DNA from 3 places in the Thioclava nitratireducens genome. Region 1 is predicted to be linked to each of the others. Evidence: riboswitches for the same ligand, from Rfam matches in the RefSeq annotation. Region 1 holds a riboswitch; each other region holds the start of a gene.

Region 1 (4,314 bases):
GCCGTTCGTGTTCATCGCCATTTACGCAGGCGTGCACGAGTTCCTGCGTTACAAATCGAAGGGACGTGCGAATTACGGCCTGATCTTCGATGAGGAGACCGGAACCTCCTACGTGACCGGCATCTCCGAGGAGGAGGAGGCCTTCGACCCCGAAGATTTCGATCCCAATGACTACAACGAGACCGTAGCCGTCGAGGAAACCGACGGGGAAACCAGCGAGGAAAACGACGAGCACAAATCCTGAGCCTCGGAAATCCGGCCCCGCCATCGACGCCCGACAGGCGATCGAGGCGCGCGACACCGGCGAGCGGCAAGGACCGGAAGCCGACGAAGGCGCCCCCTTTCGGTTCGCGCCTCAAGCGGCAGGCTGCTGCCAGCTTTCGCCGCGATAGGCGCTGTCCCAGAACCGCCATTCATGCCAGCAACTCCGCGCGAAGGCGCGGTGCATCAGGGCTCGCACGGGCGCGTCTGCAATCGCGCCCAGCCTGTCCGTCAACTCGAGCATCCGCGTCACGCTCTGATCGAACGCCTCTCCGGAATAGGTCGCGATCCAGGCCGCATAGGGATTTTCAGCGCCGCTGACCTGCGCGATCTCCCGACCGATATCGCGATAGATCCAGAAACATGGCAGCAAGGCCGCCACCGCTTCGGAAAAATCGCCGATCGCAGCGCTGCGCAGCAGAAAAGAGACATAATGATCGCAGGCCGCCGAAGGCTCGATCCGCGCGAAATCTTCCGCCGAGACGCCGAACAGCCCCATGTAATGCGCGTGCAATTCCCGCTCGACGGCGATCGCTCCAGCCGCCGATCCCGCAAGCTGGGCCACGGTCGGCGCATCTGGGGCTTTGGCGGCGGCCAGCGCGAGCGCGCGGGCGAAGCCTTCAAGGTAATGTGCGTCCTGAATGATGTAGCCCTGAAAGGTTTCCCGATCGAGGCTTCCCTCTGCCAGTTCGCGATTGAAAGGCATGTCATGAATCTGGCGGCGCAGCGGCGCGGTCGCCTGCGCTAGGTCTTGGGCGAAGCTCATTTCTTCTTCTCCTGGAATGCGTGGAAATGGTGCACCGGCCCGTGCCCCGACCCGACAGTCAGCCGATCAGCTGCCGCAATCGCCGCGCTCAGATACGCCTTCGCCCGCTGGGTGGCCTCCGCGAGCGGCACCCCTGCCCCGAGCCATGTCGCCAGCGCCGATGACAGGGTACAGCCCGTCCCGTGCGTGTTGCGCGTCGCGATGCGCGGTGCGTCAAGCCAGAGCTCTTCCTGCGCCGTGACCAGCAGATCCGGGCTTTGGTCGCCTTGCAGATGACCGCCCTTCAGCAGCACCGCGCGCGGCCCGATCTCGCGCAGCGCATGGGCCTGATCACGCATCTGGTCGAAGCTCGTCGCCTCGGCGCAGCCCAGCAGATCGGCGGCCTCGGGCAGGTTCGGCGTGATCAGATCGGCCCGGGGCAGCAGGCTGTGCAGCGCGGTCACCGCCGCCTCTGCCAGCAGCCGATCGCCGCCTTTCGCGACCATCACCGGATCGAGCACTACCGGACAGTCGAGCCCGGTCAGCCTCTCGGCCACAGTCTCGATGATCGCGGCATCGCCCAGCATTCCGATCTTGATCGCGTCGATACGAACGTCTTCGCGCAGCGATGCCAACTGAGTTGCGATCAGCGCCGTGTCGCACAGGCTCACCGCCTGCACGCCGCGCGTGTTCTGGGCGGTCAGCGCGGTAATCACGCTCATCGCGTAGCCACCATTGGCGGAGATGGCCTTGATATCGGCCTGAATGCCCGCCCCGCCCGATGGGTCGGAACCCGCGATGGTGAGAATATTGGGAATCATGTGTCGCTCCATGCGTTGCGCAGGGTTCGGGTGGCGCGCGCCATGTCAGGGGCACGCGAGATGGCAGAAATCACCGCGAGACCGGCACCGCCCGCCGCGCGGATTGCGGGCGCGTCAGTGGCAGTGATCCCGCCGATCGCGAGGCAGGGAAGATCGGTGCGCGAGACGATCCGGGCAAAGCCTGAATGGCCGATCGGGGCGGCATGGTCGGGCTTCGAGCCGGTCGCATGGATCGGACCGACGCCGAGATAATCGATGCCGGGAGGAACGGCGGCGATCTGCGCCTCGGTCTCGATCGAGAGGCCTAGGAGCATGTCGGGCCCGATCCGGCGGCGGATCGCGGCGGGGTCGCCATCGCTCTGGCCGATATGCAGCCCGGCGGCCCCAATCTCGATGGCCACCGCGACCCTATCGTTCACGATCAGCGGCACGTCATAGGGGGCAAGCGCTTCGACCAGCGTCCGGGCCAGCGCGGCGAATTCTGCATCGGGGAGCACCTTGTCGCGCAGCTGCACCCAGCCTGCACCGCCCCGTGCCGCGGCCACGGCTTGCGCGAGCACCGGCTGCGGGGCGGCCGGGTCGGTGACGAAACAGATGGACGGGATCATCATGCGGATTCGATCCGAGCTCCGGCGCTCAGCGCCTCGGCGTCGATCGCATAGAGCGCATCGAGGAACGCGACCTGAAAACTTCCCGGGCCTGAGGCACTCGCCCCGGCGCTCTCCCCGGCGAGCCCAAAATAAGCCAGCGCCGCGACGACCGCCTCGAAGCGAGGCTGTCCTGCGAGAAACGCAGCCACCAGACCAGTCAGCGAACAGCCCAGAGCGGTCACGCGCGGCATCATCGCATGGCCATTGGCGACCCGCGCAGCGCGCTCCCCATCCGTCACAAAATCGACCGCGCCGGTCACCGCAATTACGGCCCCGCTCATCCGGGCCAAGGCCCGCGCGGCGCCTTCCGCGGTCTCGACACTCTCAGTGGAATCCGCCCCTTTCCCCGCGCCAGCCTCGCCCGCAAGCGCAAGGATCTCCGACGCGTTGCCGCGGATTGCCGTCGGGCGCAGTTCCACGAGCCGCGCACCGAGCGCACGCCGATAATCCGTCGCGCCGACCGCGACAGGGTCTAGCACCCACGGGGTTCCCTGCGCGCTCGCGACCTTGGCCGCCGCCGCCATCGCCTCCGCCCAGGGCGGCGACACCGTGCCGATATTGATGCTGAGCGCCTGCGCGAGTCCGGCGAACTCGGCCGCCTCCTCGCGCGCATGCACCATCGCGGGCGAGGCGCCGGAGGCGAGCAGAACATTCGCCATCACGTTCATCGCGACGTAATTGGTGATGTTGTGAACGAGCGGCGCGGTCTGCCGCATCGCCGCGAGATATTGTCCGGGATCTTCCATCGCTCTCTCCTTGGCTGCGGGCATCAGGAGAAGTGCGAGGGGGCAAAGGCGGGAACGCGCCTGACCGTCTCACGCGCCTCCCTCCGCCGGCATTATCCGGTTCAGGTTCTAAGGGTTCGTCTCAGCCCGGTTGCCCGAGCGCCCCTGTCGCTTCGCTCCGAGAGGTGACAGCCTTCGCGCCGCCCGTCAAGCCGGGTCAGACGAGGCGCCCACAGCTTCGCCGCGATCAGCATCCAGCGCATATCCTTGAACGGCGGAACCATTCTGGTCGCCGTCATATGTCAGGCCGGAAAAGAGCGAAGATACCGGCGTCGTTTTCGGATCCGCTTTCCCATCCGAAACATGCTCGGTGCAGCCCCGTCTGCCTGATGCCCGCAAAGCAGAATGGAACAAAGGCACCTTGCATCCGTTGGGGAACCATATCCCCCACCGCTCCGTCCCAGCATTATTGAGCGAGGTTTTTTAGCATGAGACGTCTAGACACGCATTCCGGAACGGCCCTGACCGGCCTCGTTACCGCCCTTGTCCTCTGCGCGAGCGCAGCCTACCCGGGCTCTTCGGACCAGCAGGCCCTTTTCACATCCAAGCAGGCATCGTCAGGCCACGACGTGTACAAGAAGCACTGCGCCGATTGTCATGGCAGCGATCTGATGGGGGATGCAGGCCCGGCACTGGCGGGCAAGAAATTCGCCGACAGCCTCGATTACAGCGGCATGACCGGCAAGCAACTATACGACTTCATCGCGAAGCACATGCCCAAGGATGACCCGGGCGAGCTGACCGACAAGCAGTATCTCCAGACATTCGCCTATCTGCTTTGCAAGAACGGTTTCAAACCCGGGGACAGCGCGATCGACCAGAAAGCGATCGATGCGATGGACCTGCAGCCGTTGCCGGACTCGTCGCAGTCATCCTGCGACTGACCCGACCGCCGCGGCTGATCATTTCAAGAGAGGAGGACCGAACATGGCACATTTGCCACCATTCACCGCGACCTCGCGAGGCGCCGTCCGACCTCTGATCCTGTCCGTATGCGTGGCGGCCCTGCCGGCACTTGCGCACGCGAAGCAGAGTGACGAGATCCAGGGCAC
Region 2 (4,314 bases), 270 kb from region 1:
ACCGGAAACAGGCGCTGTCGACGCGCGTGGGGACGTACAGGAACGCAGCTCCCATGCAGGCAAAGATGACCGGAATATCCTCTCAACGGGCTGAATTTTCAGCGAAAGGGCTTTTGATGAAAGGCGGATATTTGCTGGCGGCGACGGCTTTGACGTCGCTTGTCGTGACCGCGGCCCATGCGCGGGACCTCAGCGAGCGCATCCGGCTGGCGGGCCGTGCGACGGTCTCCTACGGGCTGGTGCAGGACCGTCCCGCGGCGCCCGGCGCGGCCGACATCTCTTCGCAGGGAATCGCCGCGAATTCCACTACGGTGACCGGCTCCAACAGCATGCTGCTTCTCTTGGGTCTCGGTGCGGTGGGGCTGGCCGCGGCTGCGGGGGCGGGCGGCGGAGGTTCCTCGGGTTCTTCGGGCGCGAGCGACACACAGCCGCCATCGCCGGGCATTGCGCCGCGTCTTGGCACCGGCGGCAGCGTCAGCAGCTTCGAGACCAAGGAATATTACGCGAGCGGCGGTCTCGCTCAGACCGAGGCGGCGTATCGTTATGCTGAAGGGGCCTACGGGTTTGGCACACTCGTGTCGGTCTACGACACCGGGACGGATGTGACCCATCCCGATCTCGCCGACAATATCGATGGTGCCCTCTCCTACAGCTATTTCGAAAACAGTTCCGATGTCACCGACACGGACGGGCACGGCACGCACGTGGCCGGGATCATCGCCGGTGTGCAGAACGGGCAGGGGATCGAGGGGATCGCTTGGGGGTCCACGCTTATGATCCTGAAAGGCGTCGGAGGCTCGGTGCCTGCGGGCAGCTATGCGGATGCGATCACGCGGTCGGTCAAGGCCGGGGCCGCCTCGATGAACAACAGCTGGTCCTATGTGGACAGCACGGACAAGACGCTTACGATCGACCAGTTTTCGAGCGCCGACCAGATCCGTCTGCAGCTCGGGTCGGCCACGATCGACGCGCTCGATGCAGCCGCGAAAGCGGGCATGGTCAGCGTGTTCGCTGCGGGTAACGACGGCGGCGCCAATCCCAGCGTGATGGCCGGCCTGCCGGAATACTTCCCGGAAATGGACGGCTCGATCCTCGGCGTCGTGGCCGTCGACAGCAACCATCAGATCGCGAGCTTTTCCAACCGCTGCGGCGAGGCGATGAATTACTGCCTCGCGGCGCCGGGCGTGAACATCCTCTCGACCTATCCGAGCGATCTCGGCGGCGATTACGCCTACATGAGCGGGACTTCCATGGCGACGCCCTATGTCACCGGCGCGGTCGCGGTGCTCAAGAGCGAATTCCCCGAGCTGACAGGTCAGCAAATCGTGCAGATCCTCGAGACCAGCGCGACCGATCTCGGCGCGGTCGGCATCGACCCGGTTTATGGCTGGGGAGAGCTCAATCTGCGGCAGGCACAGGCACCTGCCGGGACGCTGAAGGTCGAGACGACCAGCTCTCTCGACGGCCCCTCCGTGCCCGCCGCCCTAAGCGCGATCAGCGCAAGCCGCGGCGTGGCCGGGGCCCTGCGCGCGACGCTCTCCAACCAGCGAATGATCGTCACCGATGCCTTTGATCGGGGCTATCATGTGCCGACCAGCAGCTTCGTGGCGGATTACGCGGATGCCAGCGCCGCCCGAGCCGCGACGGAAGCCTTTGCGATGGGACGGACGGATGCGATCAATCTGAGCGCGGGCACCGGCACCTTGTCACTGTCGCGCGGCGACGGTTCCGCGATTGCCGGAACAGGCTGGGTCGACAGCGCCGCGATGGCCGCGCCATACCTGAAATCTTTCGATGCCACATCCGCGCTGCATTACGAAATCGGCCTCGGCGACGGGCTGTCGGCGTCGATTTCGCAGGCAGGCGGCGGGGCTGGAGATATCACCTCGCATTACATCGCCGGCTCGCTCAGTGCCCGGTTTGGCACCGGCGAGCTCTCGATGACCGTCGGCAGCCTGCATGAAGACGGCGGCTTCCTGGGAACCTCGGTGGGCGGCGCGTTCGGTGGCGGCCTGTCCAGCGATACCCGCTTCGTTCAGCTCGGCATGAACGTCGCCCTCGGTGACGGCACCTCTCTCGCGTTCACCGCGGCCAATGGCAGTTCGAACTTCTCCGGAGACGGTTTGCTTCGCTCTGGCAGCGGGCTGCACTCGAACGCCTATGCCGTGGGCCTGAGCAAGACAGGGTTTCTGTCCGGCGATGATCGTGTCTCCATCGGGATTTCGACGCCCATCTCGCTTGCCTCGGGCAAGATGACGATGAGCGTGCCGACCGCCGTCGGGGCCGCCGTCGGAAACACGCGCTCCGACAAGGTGGTGATGACGACCTCCTCGGTGAATATCGAAAGCGCAGCACCTCAGCCCGACCTTCAGTTCGGCTATTCGCGCACGGCGGGGATCGGTCGTCTCGGCGCGGGGCTTGTCTACGAACCCGGGAAGCGTTCCGCGATGGGGGTTTCGCTGGGATGGACGGCGCGCTTTTGAACCGCTGACGCCGGGCGCGCCGATCACGACCGCCGGATGCCACGCGGACGCGCCTTGCCAGGTTCGCACTTCGCTCCTACAACAGGATCACGCAGGGGAGTCCCGCTTAGGGGACTGAGAGGCTGACAGGGTGAAAACCCGGTGACGCGACCCTTTGAACCTGACCCAGTTGATACTGGCGTAGGAAGCTAGGCGCGCAGACCGGGAAGAGTCTTTCTATCGTTGCGGGCCATGACAAAAGGCCGTTCGGCCTTTGGTTTCCCAAGCGTCTCTCAATTGGTGTCCTTTGAGATCGAATGCTTGAGGAGCACCGAAACGATGAACATTCCCAACCCCAAGATCACCACCGGTCCGCTGCCGGCGTCGCGCAAGATCTACGTCGAGGGCGCTTTGCATGAAGGTCTGCGCGTGCCGATGCGCGAGATCGCCGTGCACCCCACTGCCGGGGAAGCACCGCTGCCGGTCTATGACAGTTCGGGCCCTTACACCGACCCCGAGGCCACGACCGATATCAATGCCGGTCTCGCACCGCTGCGTCGGGCATGGATCGAGGCGCGCGGCGATGTCGAGAGATATACCGGGCGCGATGTCCGACCCGAGGATAACGGCTTTGCCCAAGGGGCGCGGCTGACGCCGGAATTCCCGGTCAGGCGGCAACCGATGCGGGCCAAGGGCGACCGCGCGGTAACGCAGCTGGCCTATGCCCGCGCAGGCATCATCACGCCCGAGATGGAGTTCGTCGCGATCCGCGAGAACCAGCTGCGCGAGGCCGTAGGACCGCGCGACGGGCAGGACTGGGGCGCGAACCTGCCCGATTACGTGACGCCGGATTTCGTGCGCGACGAGATCGCCGCAGGCCGCGCGATCATCCCGGCCAATATCAACCACCCGGAAGCCGAGCCGATGATCATCGGGCGCAATTTCCTCGTGAAGATCAACGCCAACATGGGCACCTCGGCCGTCACCTCCTCGATGGAGGAAGAGGTCGACAAGTTGGTCTGGGCGATCCGCTGGGGCGCCGACACCGTGATGGACCTCTCGACCGGGCGCAACATCCACAACACCCGCGAATGGATCATCCGAAACAGCCCCGTGCCGATCGGGACCGTGCCGATCTATCAGGCGCTGGAGAAGGTGAACGGGATCGCCGAGGACCTGACATGGGAGGTCTTCCGCGACACGCTGATCGAACAGGCCGAGCAGGGCGTCGACTACTTCACGATCCATGCAGGGGTGCGTCTGCACATGGTGCCAATGACGGTGGAGCGCGTGACCGGGATCGTCAGCCGGGGCGGCTCGATCATGGCGAAATGGTGCCTGCATCACCACAAGGAGAGCTTCCTCTACGAGCATTTCGAAGAGATCTGCGACATCTGCCGCCGCTACGACGTCTCGTTCAGCCTCGGCGACGGGCTGCGGCCGGGCTCGATCGCGGATGCCAATGACGCTGCGCAATTCGCCGAGCTGGAGACGCTGGGCGAACTGACGAAGATCGCCTGGGCGAAGGACTGTCAGGTGATGATCGAAGGCCCCGGTCACGTCGCGATGCACAAGATCAAGGAGAACATGGACAAGCAGCTGGAGTGCTGCCACGAAGCGCCGTTCTACACGCTCGGTCCGCTGACCACGGATATCGCGCCGGGTTACGACCACATCACCTCGGGCATCGGGGCGGCGATGATCGGTTGGTTCGGCTGCGCGATGCTGTGCTACGTCACGCCGAAGGAACATCTGGGCCTGCCCGACCGCGACGACGTGAAGACCGGCGTGATCACCTACAAGATCGCCGCCCATGCCGCCGATCTGGCCAAGGGGCTGCCCGGCGCGCAGC
Region 3 (4,314 bases), 1.9 Mb from region 1:
GAGGGTCTTGGAATCGAGGCTCAGGCGGAGATCGTCGACCCCGTCGCGCAGATCGACCGCGCTCGGGTAATGGTAGGTCACCGTTTCGCCCTGCATCTGAAGATCGGCGCGGTCGCTGATCGCTGCTTCCGCCATCGGCGCGGCGGCGCCATCCGATGCCGCGAGGGAGCGCTTCATCGGCACCGGTGCGGGCGGCGCATCCGGGTCGCCGATGTGCGCGAGGCGCGGATAGACTTCGCCTGGCTCTGCGCGCCCGCCGGGGCGAGCGGTCGAGAGCGTCAGGTCGACGTTACGCCAGTCCTCGCCGGTGGCCTGATGGACCGAGACGAAGCGCTCCATATCCACCGCGCCCTTGTCGCGGTCGAGCCGCAGATCATAGGAGGGCTGCCACCCGGCATTGTTAACGTAAGAGGTGATCGTCAGCGTGCCCGAGCCCTGCACCTTCGCGCTGAGCATCTCTCGATCTTTCGCCGGGTTCAGCAGCGCATCGAGCGCCGCTCGCGCCTGTTTCACCGCCTCTTTCGCGGGGTCGAGCGCGGCTTCCGCGCGGCGCGCTTCCGCTTCGGCGGCGATTGCGCGTTCGGTGGCCGAGAGAATCTGATCCTCCACCATCTGCGCCAGCGCGCGCAGCTGTTCGGGCGCGGTGACCTGCGAGTCGGTGTTCTTGAGATATGTGATCTGGTCGCGCGCGGCCTGCGCCTTGGCGCGGATCACGGCCACCGCGTCTTCCTTTTCCGCAAGGGCTTCCTTTGCAGAGGCTAGCCGGTCACGCGCAGCCTTCACCGCTGCGCTTTCGGTTCCGCTGGTCGCCGGCGCGCGCCCTGAGATCAGGCTCACCGCGCCGATCTGCACACCGTCACCCGACACCCGCAGCGTCGAGATGTCGGTGCCTTCGGGAAACCCCGGAACCAGCAGGTCATGGCTGCCCTCGGGCGCCTTCACCTCCACCTGCCGCACCACCTGCGCGCCCTGCGGAAAGAGCGTCACGGCCGTGATCTTGCCCGGTGCCTCGATCGTGTCGGCCAAGGCGGGCAGGGCGGTCGCGGCCATAAGGGCCGCCGTCAGGGTGATGCGCATCGGTTCCTCCCACATCCGTTCCGGATTGAGCCTGCGTCGGCCTGCGCGCAGTTGCAAGCCATTGAAATCCGGCGCGGGTCGTCACTGGCGGGAACTCGCCAGAGCGTTCGTGCTAGGCGTCGGGGGGCTACGACTGCTTGCCCTTGCGTCCGAAGCCCCGCGCGCATAGGTTGCGCCCCAACCTCGGGGTGCCGGATGATCCGGCTGAGATGCGATCCACGCGAACCCGTTGAACCTGAACCGGTTAAGACCGGCGGAGGGAAGGTAGCCGGATAGTCCGGCCCCACTCCGCCCGGCAAGCCCAAGGAGTGAGGCATGAAAACCCACCTGATGCTTGCGGGAGCCCTGAGCCTGATCGCCACGATGGCGGCGGCCGAGGACAAGCCCGTGCTCACCGTCTATGCGCCTGATTATTTCACGAGCGAATGGGGCCCCGGTCCCGCGATCGAGAAGGGGTTCGAGGCGACCTGCGATTGCGATCTGAAATTCGTGGCGGGCGATGTGTTGCCGCGCATCCTGCTCGAAGGCGACAAGACCTCCGCCGATGTCGCGATCGGTCTGAACACCGACGTGACCGCGAAGGCGCGCGCCACGGGCCTGTTCGCCCCGCATAACGAGGACACGTCCGACCTGACCATGCCGGTCAAATGGGACGATCCGATCTTTCTGCCCTTCGACTGGTCTGAACTGGCCTTCGTCTATGACAAGACCAAGCTGAAGAACCCGCCCACGAGCTTCCAGGACCTGCTGGATGCGCCCGACGACGCCTACAAGATCGTCATCGAGGATCCGCGCAGTTCGGTCGCGGGTCTGTCGCTGCTCTTGTGGGTGAAGGACATCTATGGCGACAAGGCCGAAGAGGCGTGGACGAAGATCGCGCCCAAGGTACTGACCGTGACGCCGGGCTGGTCGGAGGCCTACGGGATGTTCACCGACGGCGAGGCGGATATGGTGCTCAGCTACGTCACCTCGCCCGCCTATCACATCATGGCCGAGGAGGACGACAGCAAGGCTGCGGCGATCTTCCCCGAGGGGCATTACTTCACCCCCGAACTGGTCGCGCAGCTCAAGACCTCGAAACATCCCGAGCTGGCGCAGAAATTCATGGATTACGTGCTGAGCCCCGATTTCCAAGGCATGATCGCGACGGCGAACTGGTCCTTCCCGGCGAAACTGCCCCACGATCAGCTGCCTGAGGTGTTCCAGAAACTCCCGATGCCCGACAAGACGCTCTACCTGGGTGAGGCCGAGGCCGAGAAACTGCGCGGTCCGGCGCTGGAAGAATGGCAACGCGCCTTCTCCAGATAAGAGGCACGCCCATCTGGGCGGTGCTGGCGGGTGCGGCTTTGGCCGCGCTTGTCCTTGGCACTTTGGCGGCAGTGGCGCTCCGGGCAGGCGGGCTGACCGGCTTGCGCGAAACCGATCTCGCCGCGATCCGCTTCACGCTCTGGCAGGCGGCGGCCTCGGCGCTGATCTCCTGCGCGCTGGCGGTGCCGGTCGCCCGTGCGCTGCATCGCCGCCGCTTCGCCGGGCGCGGACTGCTGATTTCGCTCCTGGGGGCTCCCTTCATCCTGCCGGTGATCGTCGCGGTCTTCGGGCTGATCGCGGTCTTCGGGCGGCGCGGGCTGGTCAATGCGGCCCTCGCCCCGCTCGGCATCGATCCGATTTCGATCTACGGCGCGCAGGGCGTCATCGTGGCCCATGTTTTCTTCAACCTGCCGCTTGCGACCCGGATGATCCTGCACGGCTGGGAGGCGATCCCGGCCGAGCGGTTTCGCCTTGCCGCGACCCTCGGCTTCGGCCCTGCGGAGGTCACGCGTCACCTCGAACGTCCGATGCTGCGCAGCGTTCTGCCCGGTGCTTTCCTCGCGATCTTCCTCGTCTGCCTGACGTCCTTCGCTGTGGCCCTGACCCTTGGCGGCGGGCCGCGCGCGACCACGGTGGAGCTGGCGATCTATCAGGCCTTCCGCTTCGATTTCGACATGGGCCGCGCGGCGAGCCTTGCGCTGGTGCAGGTCGCGATCTCGGTCGCGGCGCTGCTGATCGCGGCGCGCGCCACCCTGCCGTCGAGTTTCGGCGCGGGGCATGACCGCCGCGCCGCGCCGATCCCGCAGCTGTCCGGCGGGATAGGGCGTGCGCTCTTCGACGCGCTCGCGATCGGGCTCGCAAGCGCCTTCCTGCTGTTTCCCATCGGCACCGTTTTCGCCCGGGGCCTCCCGGCGGTGGCCAACCTGCCCGAGATGGTCTGGCCCGCGACGCTGACCTCTTTGGTGATCGCGCTGCTCTCCACGGTTGTGACGCTCGCCATCGCCCTGCCGCTCGCACTGGTGGCGACCCGGCAGCGCTGGGCGGAGATCGCGGCGATGCTGCCGATGACAGCGTCGAGCCTCGTGATGGGCACCGGCGCCTTCCTGATCGCGCGGCCCTTCGTGAACCCGACGAGCCTCGCGCTGCCAATGGTGCTGCTGAGCAACGCCGCGCTGTCGGTGCCTTTCGCGACCCGCATCCTGATGCCCGAGATCCGCACGCTGCAGGCCGATTACGACCGGCTCGCCGCCTCGCTCGGGCTGCGCGGCATTGCCCGGCTTCGTCTGCTGACGGTTCCGCGCCTTGCCCGGCCGCTGGGGTTCTCGGCGGGGCTGACCGCGGCCTTCTCGATGGGCGATCTGGGCGTCATCACGCTGTTCTCGGATGGCCAGACCCGCACCCTTCCGCTGGCGCTTTTCCAGCTCATGGGCTCTTATCGCATGGATCAGGCGGCGGGCGCTGCGAGCCTGCTGCTGATCCTCACTTTCGCGCTCTTCTGGGCGCTCGACCGCGCGGGGCATCATGCTGACCCTCGATAAGCTTCTGATCGAACAGGGCGATTTCCGCCTCGAAGCCGATTTCACGATCCCGGCCGGCGCGCGGGTCGCGCTGATCGGGCCCTCGGGGGCGGGCAAGTCGACGCTGCTCTCGGTACTTGCGGGGTTTCTTGGGCCGACCCAGGGGCGGGTGCTCTGGTGCGGCGAGGACATCACCGAGGCGCCGCCCGGCGAGCGTCCGCTCTCGATCCTGTTTCAGGATCAAAACCTCTTCCCGCATCTGCGGCTGGAGACCAACCTCGCGCTCGGCTTGAACCCGAAAGGCAAGATCGACGCCACCGATCGCGCCCGGATCGAGACGGCGCTGGCGCGTGTGAGCCTTGAGGGGATGGAAAAACGCAAACCCGGCGCGCTGTCGGGCGGGCAGCAAAGC

Evidence for each region. A riboswitch is a leader RNA that binds a small molecule or an ion and turns the genes downstream of it on or off. The one in region 1 is predicted to bind thiamine pyrophosphate.
Region 2: linked by a shared signal. The riboswitch ahead of thiC (phosphomethylpyrimidine synthase ThiC) and the one ahead of thiM (hydroxyethylthiazole kinase) in region 1 are both predicted to bind thiamine pyrophosphate.
Region 3: linked by a shared signal. The riboswitch ahead of thiB (thiamine ABC transporter substrate binding subunit) and the one ahead of thiM (hydroxyethylthiazole kinase) in region 1 are both predicted to bind thiamine pyrophosphate.

Annotation. Positions count from the first base shown of each region.
Region 1 is NZ_CP019437.1:1,132,311-1,136,624, reverse strand. Features, by position in the region: gene BMG03_RS05640 (hypothetical protein) at 8-244, shown strand; gene tenA (thiaminase II) at 356-1,027, opposite strand; gene thiD (bifunctional hydroxymethylpyrimidine kinase/phosphomethylpyrimidine kinase) at 1,024-1,827, opposite strand; gene thiE (thiamine phosphate synthase) at 1,824-2,435, opposite strand; gene thiM (hydroxyethylthiazole kinase) at 2,435-3,223, opposite strand; TPP riboswitch at 3,285-3,379, opposite strand; gene BMG03_RS05615 (c-type cytochrome) at 3,691-4,146, shown strand; gene BMG03_RS05610 (pyrroloquinoline quinone-dependent dehydrogenase) at 4,190-4,314, shown strand, end outside.
Region 2 is NZ_CP019437.1:860,490-864,803, forward strand. Features, by position in the region: gene BMG03_RS04315 (S8 family peptidase) at 117-2,483, shown strand; TPP riboswitch at 2,567-2,687, shown strand; gene thiC (phosphomethylpyrimidine synthase ThiC) at 2,802-4,314, shown strand, end outside.
Region 3 is NZ_CP019437.1:3,046,237-3,050,550, reverse strand. Features, by position in the region: gene BMG03_RS14555 (DUF4139 domain-containing protein) at 1-1,077, opposite strand, end outside; TPP riboswitch at 1,252-1,356, shown strand; gene thiB (thiamine ABC transporter substrate binding subunit) at 1,393-2,385, shown strand; gene BMG03_RS14545 (thiamine/thiamine pyrophosphate ABC transporter permease ThiP) at 2,361-3,923, shown strand; gene BMG03_RS14540 (thiamine ABC transporter ATP-binding protein) at 3,907-4,314, shown strand, end outside.